Linked DNA regions of Halobaculum roseum. The main gene of each other region encodes a partner of the protein of the gene in region 2 in a complex. Links are inferred from orthologs where the notes say so. Each region holds a gene or a part of one and is shown on either strand. Other genes may lie near its edges. The genes, in order: K6T36_RS10985, K6T36_RS13630 and rpl7ae.

Region 1 (6,526 bases), 500 kb from region 2 along the record:
TCCGGGGTCGCGCTCGCGGTCGAACACCCGGACCCCGCCGTCCGGCTCGCGGATGTACGTCCACTCCCGGGTTCGGGCCGAGACCAGCGGCGTGCCGTCCCCGAGCCGGCGCGGGATGGGCTGGCTCGTCACCGACTCCCCACGCAGGGCGAGGGAGGTGACCGGCTCGCGTTCGGGCGGGACTGCGTCGGTGACCGTCGGCAGGAGGCTCTCGCCGGCGAACGCGGCCGGCGGCTCGACGCCGAGCGCGTCGCAGACGGTCGGGGGAACGTCGCGCAGGGGCACCGGCGACGATTCGCGGCGGGCGGGGGCGTCGGGATGGTCGACGACGAACGGAACGCGGACGAGCTCGTCGTACAGCTTCGGGTAGTGCGCGAGGTGGCCGTGGTCGAGGAACTCCTCGCCGTGGTCGCCGGCGAGGACCACCGTCGTCTCATCCCGCAGGCCGGCCGCCGAGAGCTCTTCGAGGACGCGCTCGACGGACTCGTCGACCTGCCGGGCCGCGGCGTCGTACAGCGCCCGCAGGGTTCGGAGGGTTCCCTCGTCGACCTCCTTGCCGAGCCCGGCACGGAGGTGTCCCAGCAGCGTCTGGAACGACCCGACCTCGCCGTCGGTGACCGCGCGGACGTGCCGCGGGGCGGGGACGTACGGGGTGTGGGTGTCCATGTAGTGGAGCCACAGGAAGAAGGGGCGGTCGTCGTCGGCCGCGGCGTCGTCGACGGCGTCGAACGCCCGGCGTTCGAGCGCGTGGAGGTGGGAGGTGTCGACCGCGTGGCGCCGCTCGTGTCCGCGCAGCTTCGCGGCGGCGTTGCCGAGGGGCCAGCCGAGGTACTGCACCCAGCCGTTGACCGTCGGATGGGTCGTGAGGAAGCGCCCGACCGGGGTACGGGCGCCGTCGAGGAACGACTCGAAGGCGTCGAAGCCGCGGTCGTAGCCGTAGTACTCCGTCAGAAAGCCGTTCCCCGCGTTGACGCCGGCGGTGCGCACGCCCGCGGCCGACAGCGACTCCGCGAGCGTCGGGTCGGTTGCCGGCCCCGGCGTCGACGCGTCGGCGAACACCGGGCGTGCCCCGAGGAGGTCCGGGAACGAGAAGGGGGTCCAGTTGCCGCCCGCGACGGCCGTCTCGAAGGCCGTCCCGCGGCGGGCGAGCTCGCGAAGCGTCGGCGTGTGGGGCCCGAGCGCGTCGGCGCGCAGCGAGTCGACCGTGATCAGGAGGACGCCGCGTGACGGCGAGTCGCCTGCGGGTGTCACGAGCGCCCTTGGACGGAACCGCGCGTAAGCGTTACTATCGCCGCGAACCGGCCCGGAACCGATCGATCGCCGGCTCGACGGGCGACCGATCGGTCGACCTCGATCCCGACGGCCACCCCCCGCCGCCGACCCCGACTACCTCGCGCCGTCGAACCGGAGCACGCGCGTGTCGATCGCCGCACAGCGCGGACAGCTGTGCCGGTAGACGAGCTGTTGCTCGCGGTATGCGGTCTGCCAGTCGCCGCCGTCGTCGGTGTAGCCGCACTCCGGACAGGTTGGCGCCTCGCGGAGGCGGTCGCGGTACACGTCGAGTGCGGTCGTGCCGGCGCTTCGTCTGGCTGCCATGTGGTAGCATACCACCCGATCGAGAATAAACGTTCGTATCAGATACACGTCAATACGGGCGAGCGGCGGTCGAACGAACGGATCGAGGGGCCTACGCGAGCCCGAACAGCTCGTCGACGGCGTCGCGGGCCGCGCGGGCGGCCTCGTCGGCCACCTCGTCGGCGTCCGCCTCGGCGTCGGCCGGCGGATTGACGTACACGTCCACGTCGAGGACGCCGTCCTCGAAGGAGACGGTCACGTCGAAGTCACGGAGATCAGACTGTCGATACCGCGCGAGCACGACCCCTTCGGCCGCCTCGGAGGCGGTCTCGACGACCTCCTCGTCGGTCGGCTCGGGGCGGTCGTCGCTCACGGCTTACGCGCCGCCGGCGCCGCCGGGACCCATGCCCGCCGGGCCGCCGCCCGCGCCGCCCTGCAGCATCTGCTGGAGCTCCTCCTGAAGCTCCTCGAACTGCTGCTGGACCTTCTCCTCCTGGGAGTCGAAGCGCTCGGCGCGCATCTCGAGGGTGTCGACCTTCTCCTCGAGGTCGTCGTAGGCGGTCTCGTAGTCGGTCTCGACGAGGATCTCGCCGACCTCGCGGTACATCGTCGAGTCCTCGTCGATGTCCTCCATCGCGTCCAGCGCGGACTGCGCCTCCGTCAGCGAGGTCTGCGTGGACTGTTTCTGTTCGGCGAGCTGCTGGGCCTGCTCCTGAAGGTCCTGCAGTTCCTCGATCTTCTCTTGAGCTTCCGGCGGCAGATTACCCTGCATACACGGGCAGTTGGGCTTCGGGGTGAAAAGCCCGGTCATTGGGAGCGAGGCGTGAAAGAGCGAGCGAAGCGAGCGACTGAACGCCTCGTGAACGGCGGCGAGGTCTCCGGGCCGAGCCGCCCACGGCCGTGAGCGGTGCGGTCAAGTGAGTGAGCCCTCGGCGCGAGCGGCGAACGGAATGGCCGTGCGCGTCGCGAACGGCGCCGGCGCGCCGTCAACGACCGGGAGCCTCCTCCGAGGGTCGCTTACCGCTCCGCCGTCGCCGCCACCGTCTCGGCCGTCTCGACGAGCCGGGTCCAGGTGTTGACGCCGGCCCGGAGCGCGACGAGGTCGCGCGCGCGCACGGTCACCTCGACGGTGTCGCCCGCGCGGTCGACGGCGGCCGTCGACCGGTCGTCGTCGATGTCGCCGACCTCGACGGCGATCGCCCCGTGGACGGTCCGGGCGCGCCGCTGGTCGGGGTACGGAAAGCGAAGGACCGCGCGGTGGTCGTACGCGTCGGGTGCGGGCACGGCGCCCGGGTCAGGAAACGTCGACTTCCTTCACGTCGGGCGCGCGCTCCTTGAGGAGCACGCGGTGTCCGCAGTACGGACAGCGCACGCCGCCGTACTCGTCGAGCTCGACGTCGCGCTTGCACCGGGAACACTTGTAGCTCATCTGTGTGAGAGGATCGGGGGGTTACTCGTCGTCGCTCTCGTCTTCGAGGGCGGCGCGGATGCTGCGCCGCACCGAGCGACCGCCCGGCGTCTGCGGCCGGTAGGCGCCGCCGGTGAACGTCTCGCCGGTCTCCTCGTTGACCCACACGCCGGTGCCGATGCGCTTGACCGAGTCGCCGTCGACGGTGGCGTTCTCCATCTCTGCCTCGATGTCCGACACGCGCTTTCGGGCGACGCGCCCGTATCGCGCGCCGAAGCGGCCGGCGCTGCCGACCTTCCGCGCCTTCTGCTGTTCAGCCATATGAACGCGACTTCGCCGTTGGGCGTCAAAAACCCCGCGAATTCCGCCCGTCGTCGTCGACGGTCGAGGCGGCCCGTCCCGGGAGCCCTCCTCGGGGACACCGTGGCACACCTTTATCTCCGTGGATGGTCGGTACTCTGATAGGAGACCGCCGGAATGCTCATCGCCGAATTCACGCTGTCGACGCCAGTCCTCCGCGACGCCCTCGCGGCCGCGCCCGAGGTGACGGCCGACCTCGAGCGGACGATCGAGGGGGACACCACGCGCATCGAGTTCTTCGCCCGCGGCGACGACCTGACACGCTTCGAGGACGCACTCGCCAACGACGAGTCCGTCGAGGACGTGCGCGTGCTCGGCGAGGGACCGGACTTCCGGTTCTACCGAGCGACGCTCGCGCCCGAGACGACCCAGCGGACCGCATCCCACGTGTTCGCCGACACCGGCGCCCGCCCGGTGTCCGCCAGCGGCGACCACACGGGATGGGACTTCCGCGTGCAGTTCCCCGACCGCGAGGCGCTGGCGGCCTACCGCGACAGCTGCCGCAAGCGGAACGTCTCGTTCACGCTCCACGCCCTGTACGAGCGCGCCGACCCGCGCGCGGAGGCCGACGAGTACGGGCTCGCCGGCGATCACGGGACGGTCTGACGCCGGGCGCTACCGCCCCCCGCCCTCCGCGAACCCCGACTCCTGGAGCACCTCGTTCAGGTCGTCGCGCACCCGCTCGCCCGTCTCGCGGTCGCCGGCGGTCGTGACGACGCGATTTTCCTGCACGCTGGAGCCGTCACGCAGGAGCAGCCGGACGTTCCCGTGCTCGTCGGCGCGGGTCACCTTCGCGCGCAGGCCCGTGCGCGACCCGGAGCCACCGGCGTCGATGGGGCCGGGGATCACCTTCTTGACGTGCGGGTGCTCGGCGGCCGCGAGGATCGCCTTCATCCCGGTTCGCTCGCCGATGAGCGTCGAGTGCGAGCCGCCGATCTTCGCCTCCGCCGGCGCGTCGACCACCTCTAGCGCCGGTTCGCCGCGGCGGGCGAGCACGGCGCCGACGGGGTCCTCGTCGGGGACGCGGTAGAACTCGTAGTGCAGCTGCGCGCGGGCCTCCCGCAGCGGCTCGCGCTCGCCGGCGGCGTACACCGTCTCGGGGCGCTTGCGCCGTACCTCGTCGGCGACGCGGCCGGCGAAGTTCCGGAGCTGCACCTTCGCGGTGCGCTCGCCGTCGTCGGGGACGGTCGTGACCGTCGTCTCCCCGAGCACCAGCGACGCGGGGTCGAAGTCGTCGGGCGGGTGTTCGGGCTCGAAGCCGAGCATCGTGAGCGTCGCGCGGTCGGCCCCGAACTCGATCACGACGCTCTCGCAGTTGGCGGTGTCGCAGGCGAGACAGTAGTCCCCGGGCTTGCGAAGGGACGAGCCGCACCGCCGGCAGTTCATTACCGTCGGAAGGGACGGCGCGAGGATAAGCCCGTTCGTTCGCCCCGTCGACGGCCGGTCAGGTCGTCGCGATCTCGACGAGGTTGCCGTCGGGGTCGCGGACGTACACCGACGTGATCGGCGCCACCGCGCCGGTTCGCTCGACCGGCCCCTCGACGATCTCGATCCCGCGCTCGCGGAGTTCGGCCTCGACGGTCTCGATCGGCGTCTCCGTCAGCAGACAGAAGTCGCCGGCGCCGACGGTCGGCTCGGCCGCGACGGGCGTCACGTCGCCGTCGGTCGGGTGGAGGTTGATCTTCTGGTCGCCGAAGCGGACCGCCTTCCGGTCGTCGCCGAAGGTCACGACCTCCGCCCCCAGCGACTCGTAGAAGTCACAGCTCGCGCTCACGTCCGAGACGGTGAGCACGAAGTGGTCGATCGCCGCCGCGTTCATCGTCGGTCCTCCGCCGCGTCGAGGTGGCGCGTCATGGGCGTCGTTCGACGGTCCGCGCGAAATAGGTCCGGGTCGGGGAGAACCGGGGCGTCCTCACCGCAGGGTAGTTCTAGAGCCGCTCCGGATCGCACACCGCCGCGGCTGTCCTAGAGCCGCTCCGGATCGCACTTCATGTACTCCCGAAGCACCGCCGTCGCGTACGACCCCGACGGCAGCGCGAACTCGAACACCGGGTCGCCATCCTCCGCCGAGACCGTCAGGTCGGTCGGGAGCAGGATCGCCCGACGGGTGCCCGTGGAGGCGAACTCCCCCGGCAGCTCGAAGTCGCCCGGATCCACGTCGAGGTCGCGGAGGATCTCGCGTTCGATCTCGCCGGGCTCGCCGTCCGCGAGGGCCGTCTCGGTGCCCACCAGCGGCGCGGTGACGAACGCCCGCCCGCGCTCGCAGTGGCGCGCGAGCGTGTCGACGCGCCCCTCGGTCGCCCGCTGGAGCCGGTCCATGTCGGGCTTCGGGAACGCGGTGTCCCGCTCGACGAACGCGACCACGTCGCCCGCGACCGGGCGATCGAACGGCAGCCCGCGGCGCAGGCGCTCGGAGAGGATCCGGTTGAACACGTACGACTGCGCGGCGTTGACGAACAGCCGCTGGAGGTTCGACGGGACCGCCTCCAGCGCCTCACGCCAGTCGGCGCCCTCGTCGAGCCGGTGGAGCATCGAGCGCTCGTAGCGCAGGCGACCGGGCATCGCCTCGAGCGCGGCGCTCCAGTCCGGGCTGTCGGCGTCCGCCTGGTCCTCGACGACCTCGCGGGCGCGCTGGGAGTCCTCCGGCTCGGTGTCGTACGGGTTGCCGCAGTAGGCGAGCACCGCGCCGCGCCAGTCGCCGCGGATCGCCGCGAGGCCGACCTCGTGGGTGATCGGCCGGCGGCTCCCGAAGCGCTGGTGGCCGAAGTAGTTCGGCACCGCGATCTCGACCGCCGTGTCGTCGGCGGCAACGTTGCTGTCGCCGGCGGCGGCGCTGTCGCCGGCGGCGAACGCCCGCAGGTCGCGGGTGATCGGATCGGGGTCACCCGCCGTCTCGCGGATCCGGATCGCGAACTCGTTGCCCGCGAGGTCGCCGAAGGTGAGGTCGCGCCCGACCCGCCCGAGCACCTCGATGTCGGCGCCGTCGAGGTCCGGGATCTCCTCGGGGTCGGCGTCGCGGACCGTGAACAGCTGCGTCGTGACGGCGTGTTTGTCCTTCGTGCCGGCCCACGAGACGCGCTCGCGGCTGGCGCCGATCGCGTTCGACAGCGCGCTCGCGAAGTCGTTGGTGTCCCAGCGGCGGAGGGTCGCCCGCAGGAGGAGGAAGGGGTACGATCCCTCGTG
Region 2 (6,447 bases):
CAGGTCCGAGAAGTCGACCTCGATGTCGAGCAGGTTCTGCAGCACTTCGAGCACGGCCTGCGCGCTCTTGGGGTCGACGAGGTAGCCCGAGGTCTCGCCCATCAGACACGCCGCGGAGAGCCCGCGCCGGGTGCCCAGCCCGAGCACCAGCCCGGAGACGCCGACGATGCCGCCGGCGGGCTCGTTCTCGCGGAACTCGACGCCCGCGGCCTCAAGCTCCTCGCGGTCGGTGTCGCCGGTGCGGGCGGCGAGCACGTCGTACTCGTCGTCCTCGATGAGCTCGCCCGTGGGCACCCCGCCGAGCGCGAACGCGCGCTCGCAGCCGAACTCCTCGGCGATGTCGAGGAACGCGGTCGTCAGGGTGTAGTGGCCCTCGTTGCTCGCGGCCTGGTGGTCGCCGGTCAGAACAACGAGATCCTGGCCGTCGGCGTCGACGTGGTGGAACTCCGCGTGCGTCAGCTCGGCGACGCCGTCGTCGTCGACGGTCACCTGCGGCGGGAAGTCGGTCGTGTACACGCGCCTGACGAGCTCGCCGTCGAACTCCTCGACGAGGTGCTCGGCGACGAGCTTGCCGACGTGGCCGACGCCGGGCAGCCCCTCGATGAAGACGGGGTCGGTGAGATCGGGATCGCTCACGACCTCGATGTCGATGTCGTCCATGCTCGTTGCTGGCGGGCGGGGGAGGTAAAGACGCGTCGGCTCGATCCGTTCGATCCGATTCCGACGGGTCCGTGAGGGTGCACCGTGTTGCCGCCGCGAGGGCCGCGACCGCGACGACGACCGCGGAAGCCCCCGCCGGCCTCGTCGTCTGCGGCTCGGTGCGCGCTTCGCTCGCGCCTCCGGCGCTCGCTCCAGTGCTTGCTTCGCCTCGACTGACGAGGCCGGCGGCCCCTTCCAGTCCCACCCGTGGTTCTGACGGGCGTCGTCGCACCCGTTCGCGCGGTGTGCACGCCCGCGGCTGGTCGGGGTCGTTGTCGCCGAAAGTCGACCCTCGCTACTCGTCGTCGCCGTCGCGGTCAGCGTCGCCGTCGCGGTCAGCGTCGCCGTCGCGGTCAGCGTCGCCGCCGAGATTCCGACGGCGCGCCCGTCGTCGGTACTCCCCGTGGGGGTCCTCGGGATTGAACGGCGCGGGCGCGGAGTTCACCGCGTCGGCGCCGCACTCGGGACAGGCGTCGCCGAGGGTGTAGACGGGCCGCTCGTGGGCCGCCTCCCAGTCGCCGCACACGCGGATGTCGGACTTCACGCGTCTGGAACGGGGTTACTCGTCCTCGGTCTCGCGCTCGCGGTGGAAGCGGCCGGTGCCGCCCTTGGCCTCGATCGCCTCGCGGGCGCGCTCGGCGGACGCCTCCAGCTCGGTCTCGGCGGTCTTGTAGTCGGGCGCGCGCACCTTGATGCGGTACTCGGGGGAGCCGACGTACGACACGTCGAGTTCGATCTCGTCGGGGACCTCGCCGTTGCCCTCGGCGGCCTCCAGCGCGGCGCGCACGTCGTCGACGCCGTCGTGGCCCGGCGACGAGAGGTCGACGTAGCCCGTGACGTTCACGTACGGGACGGAGACGTTCTCGCGGGCGGTCTCGACGATGGCCTCGATCTGGTCGTCGGTGAGGTCGGTGTCCTCCAGCGCCTCCTCGCCGTGGATCGCGGCGGCCTCGAAGCCGTCGTACATTGATCCGAACTCGGCGTACAGCGCCTCCGCGACGGCGGTGTAGGTGTCGTCGTCGACGTCCTCGCCGAAGGCGATGCCCATCCAGTTATCGGCCTTCCGCTCGTTCTTCCACTCCTGGATCTTGTCCGAGCGCTGGTGGTCGTTGACGTCCTTGATCGACAGGTCGATCTGCTGGCTCGATTTGTCGACGTCGAGCACCTTCGCGACGACGCGGTCGCCGACGTTCACGTGGTCGCGGATGTTCTTGATCCACCCGGAGGCGACCTCCGAGACGTGACACAGTCCGCGCTTGTCCTCGTACTCGTCGAGGTCGACGAACACGCCGAAGTCCGCGATCTCGTCGATCTCGCCCACGACGAGTTCGCCCTGCTCGGGCCAGCCGGTGAATTTCATACGCGAGTGTTCCCGACCGAGCCTAATACCGTTTGTCAATCGAGGGGCCGATACCTCGCGGTCCGGGTTGTCGGCCCGTCGCGTTGTTGGACTGTCGGGCTGTCGAATTGTCGGCCTATCAGAGGCCGACCACCACAGAACTCAGCGCCGAACTGCACGACGGGGACCCTTTCTCGAACAGACGGGCCCTCGATACTCGACCGAGGAACGGCTTCAGCGGCCCTGCTGAATTTCCTCCGCGAATCGGCTATCGGTCGGTCGGCACCGCCGGTCGCGATGAGTGACGGTGACTGTCCCATGTTCTCTCAGACTGGAGGCTACTCGGAACTGTACTCATTAGACCAGTACGCGATGAGTGGGACACCGAGGAGGGTCGGCCAGAGCCACGCCGACACGCCGATCAGTGGCGTCAGATTGACCGCCGAGACCGCACTGACTGTCGCGATGAACGCGGCGATCATCCGCTGAAGGTGGCTTACCATCCACTCGTCCGTCCCGTCGCTGCGAAACGCTCGGATATCGATCGCGCCGAACACGATCCCGATCGCACCGAACACCGTCATCACGATCCCGAACGACCGCCCGTCGAGATACCAACTGAGGCCCCACACGCCCAGCACGAGACAGGCGAGAACGACCGACCCCGTCGCGATCCAGTCGATCGAGTGTGCCCCGTGGCTCGGTCGCTTCCGGGAGAGCGCCCGATACCCCGAGAACGCGAGGTAGCCGCTGAAGACCGCGACGAGCGTGAGAACGATCCGGAGGGTTGTCGGATCGAACGCCAACAGGACGAACACGGTCGCAACGACGACGCCCATCGCCAGCAGGAACACCTTCCCGGCCGTGCGATGTCGCGTCCCCCCCTTGGCCGTCACGAGCGCACCGACGCCGGCGAAGACGGCGACCGCTCCCGCGGCGATGTGCAGCCCAAGCGTCCACACTTCGACTGCCGCCATATCGCCACCTGTGGCGGGTATTTAACTAAAGGTGTGGGGCTTTCAGAGTGATCCCGTTCGTTCGGTATGAGCCCCCGATAGATACGCACGCGACTCGTCTCCACTGTGGGGGGTTCAACCGAGCCGAAGGCATCGCCACTCCGCACCGATGAGAAACCGCGAACCGCAGAACCCGACGTTACCGCGCTTCGACGGTCTCGACGACCTCGCCGGCGAACTCGGCGTCGCCGCCGGTGGGTCGCGCGAGCGTCGTCCCGCAGACGGCGCAGTTGACCTCGCTCGCGGCCTTGCCGAAGACGACCTGCTCGTTCTCACAGTCCGGGCACGTGACGCGGAAGAAGCTCCCCGCCATGATTACTCCTGGAAGGTGAGCCGACCTGCGCGCCATCCCTCGCGCATGTGGGCCTTGCCGCAGTCGCCGCAGCGGTACTTGAGGTGTGTCTTCTTCGTGGGCTTGTCGCCGCCGGGCACCTTCGAGAACTTGCCGGCGTTCCCGATGACGGACGTGCCGCGGGCCTGCTGGCGGTCGGTCCACTTCATGCCGGTCTGGCGGCCGGTTCGGACCTTCTCGACCTCGTGTTCGTGGTGGGCGTTGCAGTGCGGACAGTACGTGTTCATCCGGCGTGGCATCTCCATAGCGGAATCTCCTCTTGGAACACCGTTCAGTGTCGGCGCTTAAAACCCATACGGTACGGAGTTGCCGCGGGCGGGAGGCCGTCACAGTCGCCGCCGGGGTGATTCGGGATGAAACCGCGGGAGAATTGCGAGGCGAGCTGCGAGAGAAACCGCGGGAGAACTGCGAGGGACACCTGCGGCGGGGCGGGAACTCGCGGCGTCGGTCGTCAGTACTTCGGATCCGCGCCGGAAACCGCGTACAGGTCGTCCATGAGCGAGTCGCGCTGCTCCTGCCAACCCTCGAACCCGCCCGGTCGCTCCGGGTAGCGGTCGTAGTGGTCCTTCAGGTCGCCGGCGATGCCGCGGACCTTGTACAGCTCCCGCAGCGTGTCCCAGTGCCCGTACGTGTCGAACACCGTCTTCAGCTTCAGTCGCAGGCTCATCGAGGTCTCGCCCTTGGTCATGGCATTGACGAGCTGCTGGCCCGGCAGGGCGGTGATGATGTCGGTGAGCTCGTCCACCTCGTGGGCGGTCCCCCAGATGTTGTACACGTCCATCGCGGCGAAGCGCTTCCCGAAGTCGGTCATCACGTCGTGGTTGTACCGCCAGAGGCGCTCCTCGGTCGCGTCGCCCTCGACGACGGCGTCGATCGCGCGCTTGACCGCCCAGTGGGCCGACTTCGCGGCGCCGGGGATGCCGCCGCCGGTGGTGGGGTTGACGTGGCCGGCGGCGTCGCCGACGGCGACGAAGCCGTCCGCGACCGCCGAGTCGTACGGGCGCCGGGTGGGGAGCGCGGCGCCGAGCTTGTCCTTCACGGTCGCGCCCTCGAACTCGGGGCGGCGGCTCATGTCGCGTTTGAGCACCTCCACGAGCTTCATCGGGGGCTCGGTCATCTGGAAGCCGAGGCCTGCGTTGATCTCGGTGCCCGTGCGCGGGAAGTACCAGAGGTAGCCGAGCTCCTCGGTGGGCTTGAACACGATGGCGTCCTCGTAGTCGACCGGTTCGGGCACCTCGACGACCTCGCGGTAGGCCGAACAGAACTGCGAGTACGAGACGTTCGTGTCGAAGCTCGCGTCGCCGAACTCGCCCTTGTCCTGGAGGATAGACAGCGCGCCGGCGGCGTCGACGGTGAGCTCCGCCTCGTAGGTGACGGGATCGCCGTTCCGCTTGGCGCGCACGCCCGTCACTTTCCCGTCATTCGATTGCACCACGTCCTGAACGACGGTGTCGTAGTGGATGTCGGCGCCGGCGCGCTGGGTCTCCTCGAGGATCACCTCGCCGTAGCGCTTGCGGTCGACCACCGCCCCGGCCTGGCCGAACGGCACGTCGAGCTCCTCGCCGGTCTTGGGGTTCTCGAACACCGCGCGGCGGATGTTCTGGTTGGTGAACGACTCCTCCCGGAGGTAGTCGAGGTCGATAACGTCGGGGAACGTCGACTTCCCCTTGATCGCGTCGCCGCAGGCGATGTGGCCCGCCTCCTCCTCCGGCTTTCGCTCCAGGACGACGACGTCGAGCCCCTCGCTGGCGGCCGTCGAGGCGGCGAAGGCTCCCGCCGTGCCCGCGCCGACGACGACGATATCGTACGAGTCCGATGCCGCAGACATAGCCTCCCCTTCCGAATCGGCCCCCAAAAAAGGCGCGTATCCGCCCGCGGCCCGAACCAGTTCGGGCCGGCTCGGACCGCCGCGGGTTCGGATCGGCCCGTCCCGGGTTCGGCTCCTCGACCTCAGATCGCGCCCGTCTCCCCCTCGCGGTCGCCGTCGCCGTCGGCGTCGGCCTCCTGCGGGAACCACGACTCCGCCACCGCGAACGTCAGCGTCGAGAGGACGCCGATCAGCGTCCCGGCGGTGAGCGCCAGCGCCAGCCGCGCGAGCGACAGCGGCGCCGTCCCGGCGGCCGGCACGTCGGGGAGGAAGTACCCCGACAGCCCGTACAACACGATCGCGATCGCGGCGACGTAGAACGGGGCGTTGAGGTACCGCCAGCGGAACCGCTCGGCGAGGTACTCGTCGGTCACCTGCCCGAGCGAGGACGTGACGCCCGCGGCCGCGGCCCACTGCACGGACGCGTGGACGAACACCGCCAGCCGCTGGGCGATCGGGATCTCGCCCGTCTCGGCGGCCTCGGCGACCGCCAGCGCGTCGAGCCCCTGGACCCCGCCGATGACCAGCAGCGCCAGGGCGACGAGGTAGGTGACGATCGTGACGCGCCCGGCGTACAGGCCCGTGCGCGCGCGCTCCGCGAGCCCGTCGACGGTCTCCTCCAGCCCGAGGCCGCGCCACAGCGAGTACAGCCCCAGGAGCGTGGATATCGAGCCGAACACGACGGCCCCGGGCAGCTCCAGCATCCCCGCGATCACCGAGAAGGGGTACACGAGCAGGAGAACGCCCAGCGGGATGAGGATCGTCCCGCGGGTCTCCGGGTCCGAGAGCACCTGCTTCATGGTGTAGTAGATCGACTCCAAGTCCTGCGCCTGCCGGACGACCACCCGGCGGACGCCGTCCAGCGGGACCCGCGACCGGATCACCGGGAGCACCGACTCGTCCTGTGCGCCGTCGGTGATGACGATCGCGCGGACCTCCTCGCCGGTCGACAGCGCCGCGAGGACGGTGTCGATCTCCTCGCCGACCGCCCGGTTGGCCTTCACGTCGCCCTCGTTGACGCCGGTGACGGCCGCGACCGCGACCTCCTCGTCGACGGTCGGGTCGGCGCGGAGGTCCTCGTAGGCGTTGATCGCCTGAAAGAGGACGTTCACGTCGGAGTCCTCCGGGTCGGCCGTCGCGAGTTGCACCGCCGCGTCCTCTACCTCGTCCCGGC
Region 3 (6,462 bases), 2.5 Mb from region 2 along the record:
GCCGTTGTTCGCGATCACGACCAGTCCGGGCGCCGCGTCCTTCACGACCCCGACGACGCCCTCGGAGTCCATCGCGTCGACGTGGATCGCGTCGGCGCCGGCGTCGGCGACCGCGCCGGCGACCTCGGCGAGATCCACGCTCTGGACCTCAGCGCGGACCTTCACGCTCACGTCGGCGCCGGTCCCGGCGGCCGCGGCGACGTACTCCGACAGGCGGTCGGTGTCGGAAAGCAGCGTCTCGCCGCAGCCGACGGCACACAGCTCCGCCTGTCGGCAATGTGCGTTCACCTCCACGATCGCGCCGTGGTCGGCGCAGACGGCGGCCGCGTCGCGGACCGCGGTCGGGGTCGTCGCGCGGACGTTCACGCCGGCTCGGAGGTCGGCCTCGGAATCGGCGAGCGCGTCGAGCTGGTCGTCGATCCACGCGAGCGGGTCCTCGGGGAGGAACTCGTCGCGGTCGCGGTCGGCGACCATCTCGCGGACGGCCGCGCGGCTCTCCGCGTCCACCGCGATCCCTCCGAGGAACGCCGCCCCGGCGTAGTCGTCGCCGGCGCGCGCCCACTCGGCGTCCGAGTCCCCGGAGAGGCTCGCGAGCGCGAGGGGCGGATCGATGTCGAGGTCGGCCGCCGTCGCCGCGGTCCCCACGGTCGCCGGCGGTTCCGCGTCGCCGTCGGTCACCCGGGCACCTCCAGCGCCTCACGGCAGGCGCGCGCGACTCGCTCGGCGTCCTCGGCGTCGTCGATCCGCGTATCGGTGCGGACGACCGGCCGGTCGAGGTCGGTTCCGTCCGCGTCGTCGAGCACGAACGCGTCGGCGAACTGGTACGCGTCGGCGACGCCGGCGGTGCTCGGCTCGCGGCCGACCCCGCGCATGAGGTCGGCCGCGGGACCGGAGAACACGCGGTCCTCGACGAACGGCGAGACGGCGACGACGGTCGTCTCCGCGAGCGCCTCGCGGACGCCGTCGAGCGCGAGCATCGGCCCGATGCTCGTGATCGGGTTCGACGGACCGATCACCACCTCGTCGCGCAGCGCCGCGCGGACCGCGTCGGTCGGGGTCGCCGCGTCGCTCCCGCGGAACTCCACGTCCTCGACGGCGGGTTCGCCGCGCTGTGCGACCCAGTACTCCTGGAAGTGCATCGACCCGTCCTCGGTGTGGACGATGGTGGCGACGGGGTCGTCGCTCATCGGGATCAGGTCGATGTCGAGGTCGAACGCCTCGGCGAGCGTTCGCGTGACCGCGGTGAGCGATCGCCCCTCGTCGAGCAGCGAGGTACGCGTGAGGTGGACCGCGCGGTCGCGGTCCCCGATCTCCATGAACTCCGCGACGCCCGAGAAGCGGCGCCAGCGCGCGATCTCTCGTCCCGTGATCTGCGCCTCGTCTGGGAGGTAGCGCGGGCCGCCGTCGAGTCCGCCGGCGTCGGCGAGACGCGCGAGTTCCTCGTGGGTCTCGGTCGTGTCGTCGGCGATCCCCCACCACCGCTCCGTGTCGAGGACGCCGCCGCCGTGGAACAGCACCGTGTCAACGTCCGGGCACACGAGGTGCCCGCCGATCTCCACGTCGTCGCCGGTGTTCCCGACGACGGTCGTCTCGGCGGGATCGAACACGCCCGCGGCGCCGTCGAGGAGCTTCGGCGTGCCGGTGCCGCCGGCGAGGAACGTGACCATGGCCGGAGTTACACGGCGGCCGGCTTGTATGCTGTCGTTGGGGACGGGGATCGCGGTCCATACTCCTCGCCTCCCTGACGACGGGGCGTGTCGGGGACGCGAAAGGACGGGGACGGACCGGCCGCTATGGACGCGATTCGCGTCGAGAAATCGGGAACCGCAAACCGCAGTCGATCGACGCGGCCGTCGCGAGCGGCGTTACTCGTCCTCGTAGACCCACGACGCGGCGTCGAGGTCCCAGTCGACGAGCTCGTCCTCGTCGAAGAAGAGGGCGATCTCGCGCTCGTTGGCGCCCTCGTCCTCGTGGTCGGAGCCGTGGATGACGTTGTGGCCGAGATCGAGGCCGAAGTCGCCGCGGATCGTGCCCGGGGCGGAGTCGGCGGGGTCGGTCTCGCCCATCATCTTGCGCACCTGCCGCGTGGCGTCGGCGCCCTCCCAGACCATCGCGAAGACGGGGCCGGAGGTGATGAACTCGACGAGCCCCTCGAAGAACGGCTTGCCCTCGTGCTCGCCGTAGTGCTCGTGGGCCAGGTCCTCGTCGATCTGCATGAACTTCGCGCCGACGAGCTTCAGGCCGCGCTGCTCGAACCGGGAGACGACGTCCCCGATGAGCCCTCGCTGGACGCCGTCGGGCTTGACCATCACGAACGTCCGCTCGTCGTTGCTCATTCGCGGCCCTCCGCCGTCCAGTCGAGGTCGCGCGCCTCGCGACCCAGGTCCGCGTTCTTCTCGCACTTGGCCGAACAGAAGTGCGTGACGCTGCCGTCGACGGCGACGAACATCGTGCCCGTGCCGGGCTCGATGTCGGCGCCGCAGTAGTCGCAGTCTCGTTGCTGGGGCATTGGCTTACTGACCTCCGATGGAGTCGGCGTCGCGCTGGGTCTCGCGCAGCTGGAGGATGTCCCCCATCCGGACGGGACCCAGGACGTTCCGCGTGATGATGCGGCCCTGGTTTTCGCCCTCCTGGATGCGGCACTTGACCTGCATGGCCTCGCCGTGCATCCCGGTCTTGCCGACGATCTCGACGACCTCGGCGGGCGTGGAGCCGCTCTCTTGCTCTTCAGCGGACATGGTGGCTTACCGCAGTTCCTCGACCTTCCCGGCGATGTCGTCGATGTCCTCCTCGGCGTCGCCCGTCTCGGTGACGGCGGCGGCCGCGGAGCCGACCTCGAGGCCGGCGGCGTGGCCGACATCGTCCTGCGTCTCGATGAAGACGTAGGCGATGCCCTTCTCCTCGCACAGCTCGGGGAGGTGCATGACGATCTCTTCGGGCTCGACGTCCTCGGCGATGTACACGAGCTTGGCGTTGCCGCGCTCGACCGCCTTGGTCGTCTCGTTGGTTCCTTTCTTCACGATGCCGGTGTCGCGGGCGACCTCGAGCGCGTCGAGGCTTCGTTCCGCGAGGTCCGCAGGGGTCTCGTAGTCGACGTAGACTGACATTGTTGTGTGGCTTCCCGCTCGGTGGCTCGACACCTCCGCCGGTCGTAAGTTCCCTGACGACGGAGCGGGTCACGACCCCGAGCAGGTCGTACTCCATCGGTAGTCGGGATGGCGGTATAAACGTGTTCAATGCTTCGCGCCCGTGTGAGCCCCCACCACGACACTTCCCGGCAGCGTCCGATCGGCGGACGGGACGGCTTCCGCGCCGGCTCAGTGGGCTCGCGATGGTCACTCGGCGACCGTCCGAACCGGTGCGCCGTCGGCGTCGACGCGGAGGGGGTACGCGCGCAGCGTGAACCGCTCGGGCAGGTCCGCCGAGAGATTCAGGTTCTCGACGATGAACGTCCCCGCGCCGAGGAGTTCGTGGTGCGCCGGCACGCCCTCGGGCTCCGCGTTCGCCTCCCCGGCACGCTCGGTCGGCGTCGGGTCCGGGTTGATCGTGTCGAGCCCGACGGCGCAGTCGAGATCCGCGATGTGGCGCGCGGCCTCCGGGCGCAGGTACGGGTGGTCGAAGTAGCGCTCGTCGCCCCAGTACGCGCCCCAGCCGGTTCGGAGGACGAGCATGTCGACCTCGGCGTCGAGGTCCTCCCCGTCCGGGAGCATCGCGGGCGTGACGGGGTCGCGCGCGCCGAGCCCAGGGTCGTCAGCTGAGTCGCCGCCGGAGTCGCGGTCCCCGCCCGCGAGGTCGACCAACCGCGCGTCGAACCGGAAGTCCGCGATCCCGTACTCGTCGAGCGTCGCCCCCTCGGGCTCCATGTGCGCCGGCGCGTCGATGTGCGTCCCGACGTGGGTGGTGAACGAGAGGTGCGTGACGCGGAAGCCGTCCGAGCCCATCGTCGCGCTCGCGTCGGCCGAGACGCCGGGGTCGCCAGGGTAGACGGGCATCCCCGGCTCGATCGGTCGCGTGAGGTCCACGGGTTCCATACCCGAACGCCGCGGCCCGGTACCCTGAACGTGGCGACAGCGACTCCCGGACGGAGTCGGGACCGCCGATGGCGTGGATCCGCGGAACACCTCGATCCGGCGATGGAGTAAACCCGACTGACCGCTAACCCTGGACCGAGATGGCCGAGTCCGCGGGCGACGGGGGCGACGAGAAACAGTGCGCCGAGGACGGCTGCACGCGGGAGGCCGCCGTACGGCTGTACGTCCCGTGGGAGGCCGACCGCGACGTGTGCGCCGCCCACGGGCGGGTGCTCGTCCAGCGCGACGGCGTCGTCGCGGAACCGCTTCCCGACGGCGGGAACGGGTGGGGCTGATCAGTCGATCCGCTTGGCGAGCATGAGCTCGTCCACGTACTCGCCGTCGATCTTGTAGTGCCGCTCCCGGACGGCCTCCCGCTCCCACCCGTGGGCCACGAGGAACTCGACGGCGTCCGCGTTCGTCGCGGGCACGCTGTTGTACAGCTTCTCGAAGCCGTTGTCGGCGGCCCACGACTCGCCGCGCGCCAGGAGCGTCGACCCGATCCCCTTGCCCCTGTACTCCGGAAGGAGCCCGACGGTCAACACCGCGGTGTGGCTCAGCTTCTCCGCCTCGGGCAACTCGAGGTGGACCCACCCGATGACGTCGTCGTCGACGGCGGCGACGAAGAACAGCCGCGACCCGAGCTCGTTGTGTCGCAGGACGACCTCGTCGTGCTCGATGATGTCCGCCACCGTCTCCGCCTCGATGTAGGTCCCCTCCTCGGCGACCTCGCGGATGGCGCCGACGAGCCCGCCGAGGTCGCGCTGTGCGGCCATCCGGACCGTGTACGTGAACCCGTTCGTCTCGTGGTCGCTCGTGTCCTCCTCCTCGTAGGCGACGCTCAGGCGGTCGTCCTCCCAGGTGAGGTAGCCGTCGCGGACCAGCACGGTCGCGTGGTGGCCGAACGCCGTCGGGTCCATGTTGAGCGCCCGCCGCGCCTCGCGCTCGTGGACCGTCCCGTGCTCCTCGACGTACTCGTACAGGTCCCGCCGGTCGTCGTGGCTGAACGACAACTGCTCGGTCAGTTCCATGGCTCCTGTTAACACACCACTATACTTAATGATAGTCCGTCGGGGTCGGGGGACAGACACGTCCACCCGGCGACGGGCCGGTCCGTCGTGACCGAAGGCCCACCCGGCAGCCGGCGTTCTCCCCGGGCGTCGTCACTCGTCGCGCTCACCCGTCGCCGGGGGCGGGAACGCCCGTGAGCACCCGCGCCGTCGCGACGATGTCGTGGGTGTCGAGCAGCGCCTCCGCGGCGGTACGAACCGGAACGCCGGGGTCGCACTCGACGCCGTAGCGCCGCGCGTACACGACGAGCCAGTCGTTGCAGGCGCGGTCGAGATCGCCGAGTCCCTCCGACGAGAGGCGCTCGACGCTCCCGGTTCGCGCCTCGATGTACCGCGCGACCACGGGACCGAGCCCGTCGCGGGCGGCGTCCGCGGCCGCGGCCTCGTCCGGCTCGGCTCGCTCCCGGGCCGCCGCCGCACGGGCGGCGAGCGCGGCGATGTCCGACTCGCGGCCCGCGTCGCCGCCAGTCTCGCCGTCCCACTCGCCGCCCGTCTCGCCGTCCACCTCGCCGTCGTTCATCCGTCCGTCACCCCTGGCGGAAGTCCACGCCCTTGCCGCCGCGGGGGTGCGTCCACTCCGTGTCGGCGACGACGGCGCAGGTGCCGCACTCGACGCACGGCTGGGTGTCGAGGCTCACGACGCGCTCCTCGTCGCCGTTCGCGCGGACGGTCTCCTCGCGGTAGCAGCCGCCGCCGAAGCCCTCGGCGCTCACGGGGCACGCGGTCACTGCCGTGCCGCTGGCCTCGAATGAGTTGTCGATCAGCTCGATGTGCGGGTTGCCCACGTCCGTGTCGTAGGTGAGGTCGCCGATGCGCTCCTCCAGCGACGGCGGGTCGGCGTCGTTGTCGCCCCGAACCGGCTCGCCGAGTTCCTCCGCGAGCACCCGCGGGACGGTCGCGTAGGCGGTCCGCGTGTCGGGCAGCGCCCCCAGCAGGAACGGGGAGTTGAACGCGCGCTCGACGACGCCGCCGGCGACCCGGACGCCGAGGCGACCCAGTCGCGAACCCGCGAGGTCGTCGACCGCGTCGGCGACGGCCTCGCGCTCGCCGAACCGCCCAAGCGCCTCGTACCGCCGGGGTCTGAGCTTCCCGTACAGGCCGGAGTCGTGGAGCCGTCGCTCGTATCGCTCGCCCGCGCTCTCGGGCTGTCGGCGGTTGCGGGCCTCGATGTACGCCTCGGCGGCGAGCCCGCCCGCGGAGACGGCGTGGTTCATCCCCTTGATGATCGGCCCCTGCGCCTGCATCTGGCCGGCGGCGTCGCCGACGAGCAGCAGGCCCCCCTCGTGGGGCGAGGGATGGGCGACCTTCTTCGAGTCGGGGAC

What was found.
Region 1: K6T36_RS13630 (region 2) and K6T36_RS10985 share a complex: the UniProt entries of both Methanocaldococcus jannaschii proteins name them as parts of the 50S ribosomal subunit. The link is inferred for Halobaculum roseum from one-to-one orthologs.
Region 3: K6T36_RS13630 (region 2) and rpl7ae share a complex: the UniProt entries of both Methanocaldococcus jannaschii proteins name them as parts of the 50S ribosomal subunit. The link is inferred for Halobaculum roseum from one-to-one orthologs.

Annotation. Positions count from the first base shown.
Region 1 is NZ_CP082286.1:2,167,122-2,173,647, reverse strand. The notes cover bases 1,666-4,607. They hold K6T36_RS10985 (eL43 family ribosomal protein), read right to left. Parts: upstream 3,305-4,607; coding sequence 3,026-3,304; downstream 1,666-3,025. Other genes in these bases: K6T36_RS10975 (DUF2103 domain-containing protein), read right to left, coding at 3,959-4,607; K6T36_RS10980 (bacterio-opsin activator domain-containing protein), read left to right, coding at 3,461-3,949; K6T36_RS10990 (DNA-directed RNA polymerase subunit P), read right to left, coding at 2,870-3,004; K6T36_RS10995 (KEOPS complex subunit Pcc1), read right to left, coding at 2,593-2,859; K6T36_RS11000 (prefoldin subunit beta), read right to left, coding at 1,952-2,347. Outside these bases: K6T36_RS11015 (sulfatase family protein), read right to left, coding at 1-1,251; K6T36_RS11010 (HVO_0649 family zinc finger protein), read right to left, coding at 1,387-1,596; more of K6T36_RS10975, read right to left, coding at 4,608-4,729; K6T36_RS10970 (VOC family protein), read right to left, coding at 4,788-5,162; tRNA pseudouridine(13) synthase TruD, read right to left, coding at 5,309-6,526. UniProt on the Methanocaldococcus jannaschii protein: Binds to the 23S rRNA.
Region 2 is NZ_CP082286.1:2,671,835-2,678,281, forward strand. What follows is about bases 2,011-4,873. They hold K6T36_RS13630 (50S ribosomal protein L44e), read right to left. Parts: upstream 3,652-4,873; coding sequence 3,370-3,651; downstream 2,011-3,369. Other genes in these bases: K6T36_RS13615 (translation initiation factor IF-2 subunit alpha), read right to left, coding at 2,011-2,059; K6T36_RS13620 (hypothetical protein), read right to left, coding at 2,377-3,015; K6T36_RS13625 (30S ribosomal protein S27e), read right to left, coding at 3,194-3,367; K6T36_RS13635 (geranylgeranyl reductase family protein), read right to left, coding at 3,858-4,873. Outside these bases: K6T36_RS13605 (proteasome assembly chaperone family protein), read right to left, coding at 1-660; more of K6T36_RS13615, read right to left, coding at 1,259-2,010; more of K6T36_RS13635, read right to left, coding at 4,874-5,234; K6T36_RS13640 (DUF373 family protein), read right to left, coding at 5,357-6,447. UniProt on the Methanocaldococcus jannaschii protein: Binds to the 23S rRNA.
Region 3 is NZ_CP082286.1:218,078-224,539, reverse strand. What follows is about bases 1,427-4,304. They hold rpl7ae (50S ribosomal protein L7Ae), read right to left. Parts: upstream 3,108-4,304; coding sequence 2,745-3,107; downstream 1,427-2,744. Other genes in these bases: K6T36_RS01150 (DUF8014 family protein), read left to right, coding at 4,172-4,304; K6T36_RS01155 (cyclase family protein), read right to left, coding at 3,336-4,031; K6T36_RS01165 (30S ribosomal protein S28e), read right to left, coding at 2,514-2,738; ndk (nucleoside-diphosphate kinase), read right to left, coding at 1,866-2,336; cofD (2-phospho-L-lactate transferase), read right to left, coding at 1,427-1,667. In the rest of the region: K6T36_RS01185 (tRNA-dihydrouridine synthase), read right to left, coding at 1-645; more of cofD, read right to left, coding at 675-1,426; more of K6T36_RS01150, read left to right, coding at 4,305-4,366; K6T36_RS01145 (GNAT family N-acetyltransferase), read right to left, coding at 4,367-5,101; K6T36_RS01140 (DUF8055 family protein), read right to left, coding at 5,247-5,660; K6T36_RS01135 (FAD-dependent monooxygenase), read right to left, coding at 5,668-6,462. UniProt on the Methanocaldococcus jannaschii protein: Multifunctional RNA-binding protein that recognizes the K-turn motif in ribosomal RNA, the RNA component of RNase P, box H/ACA, box C/D and box C'/D' sRNAs.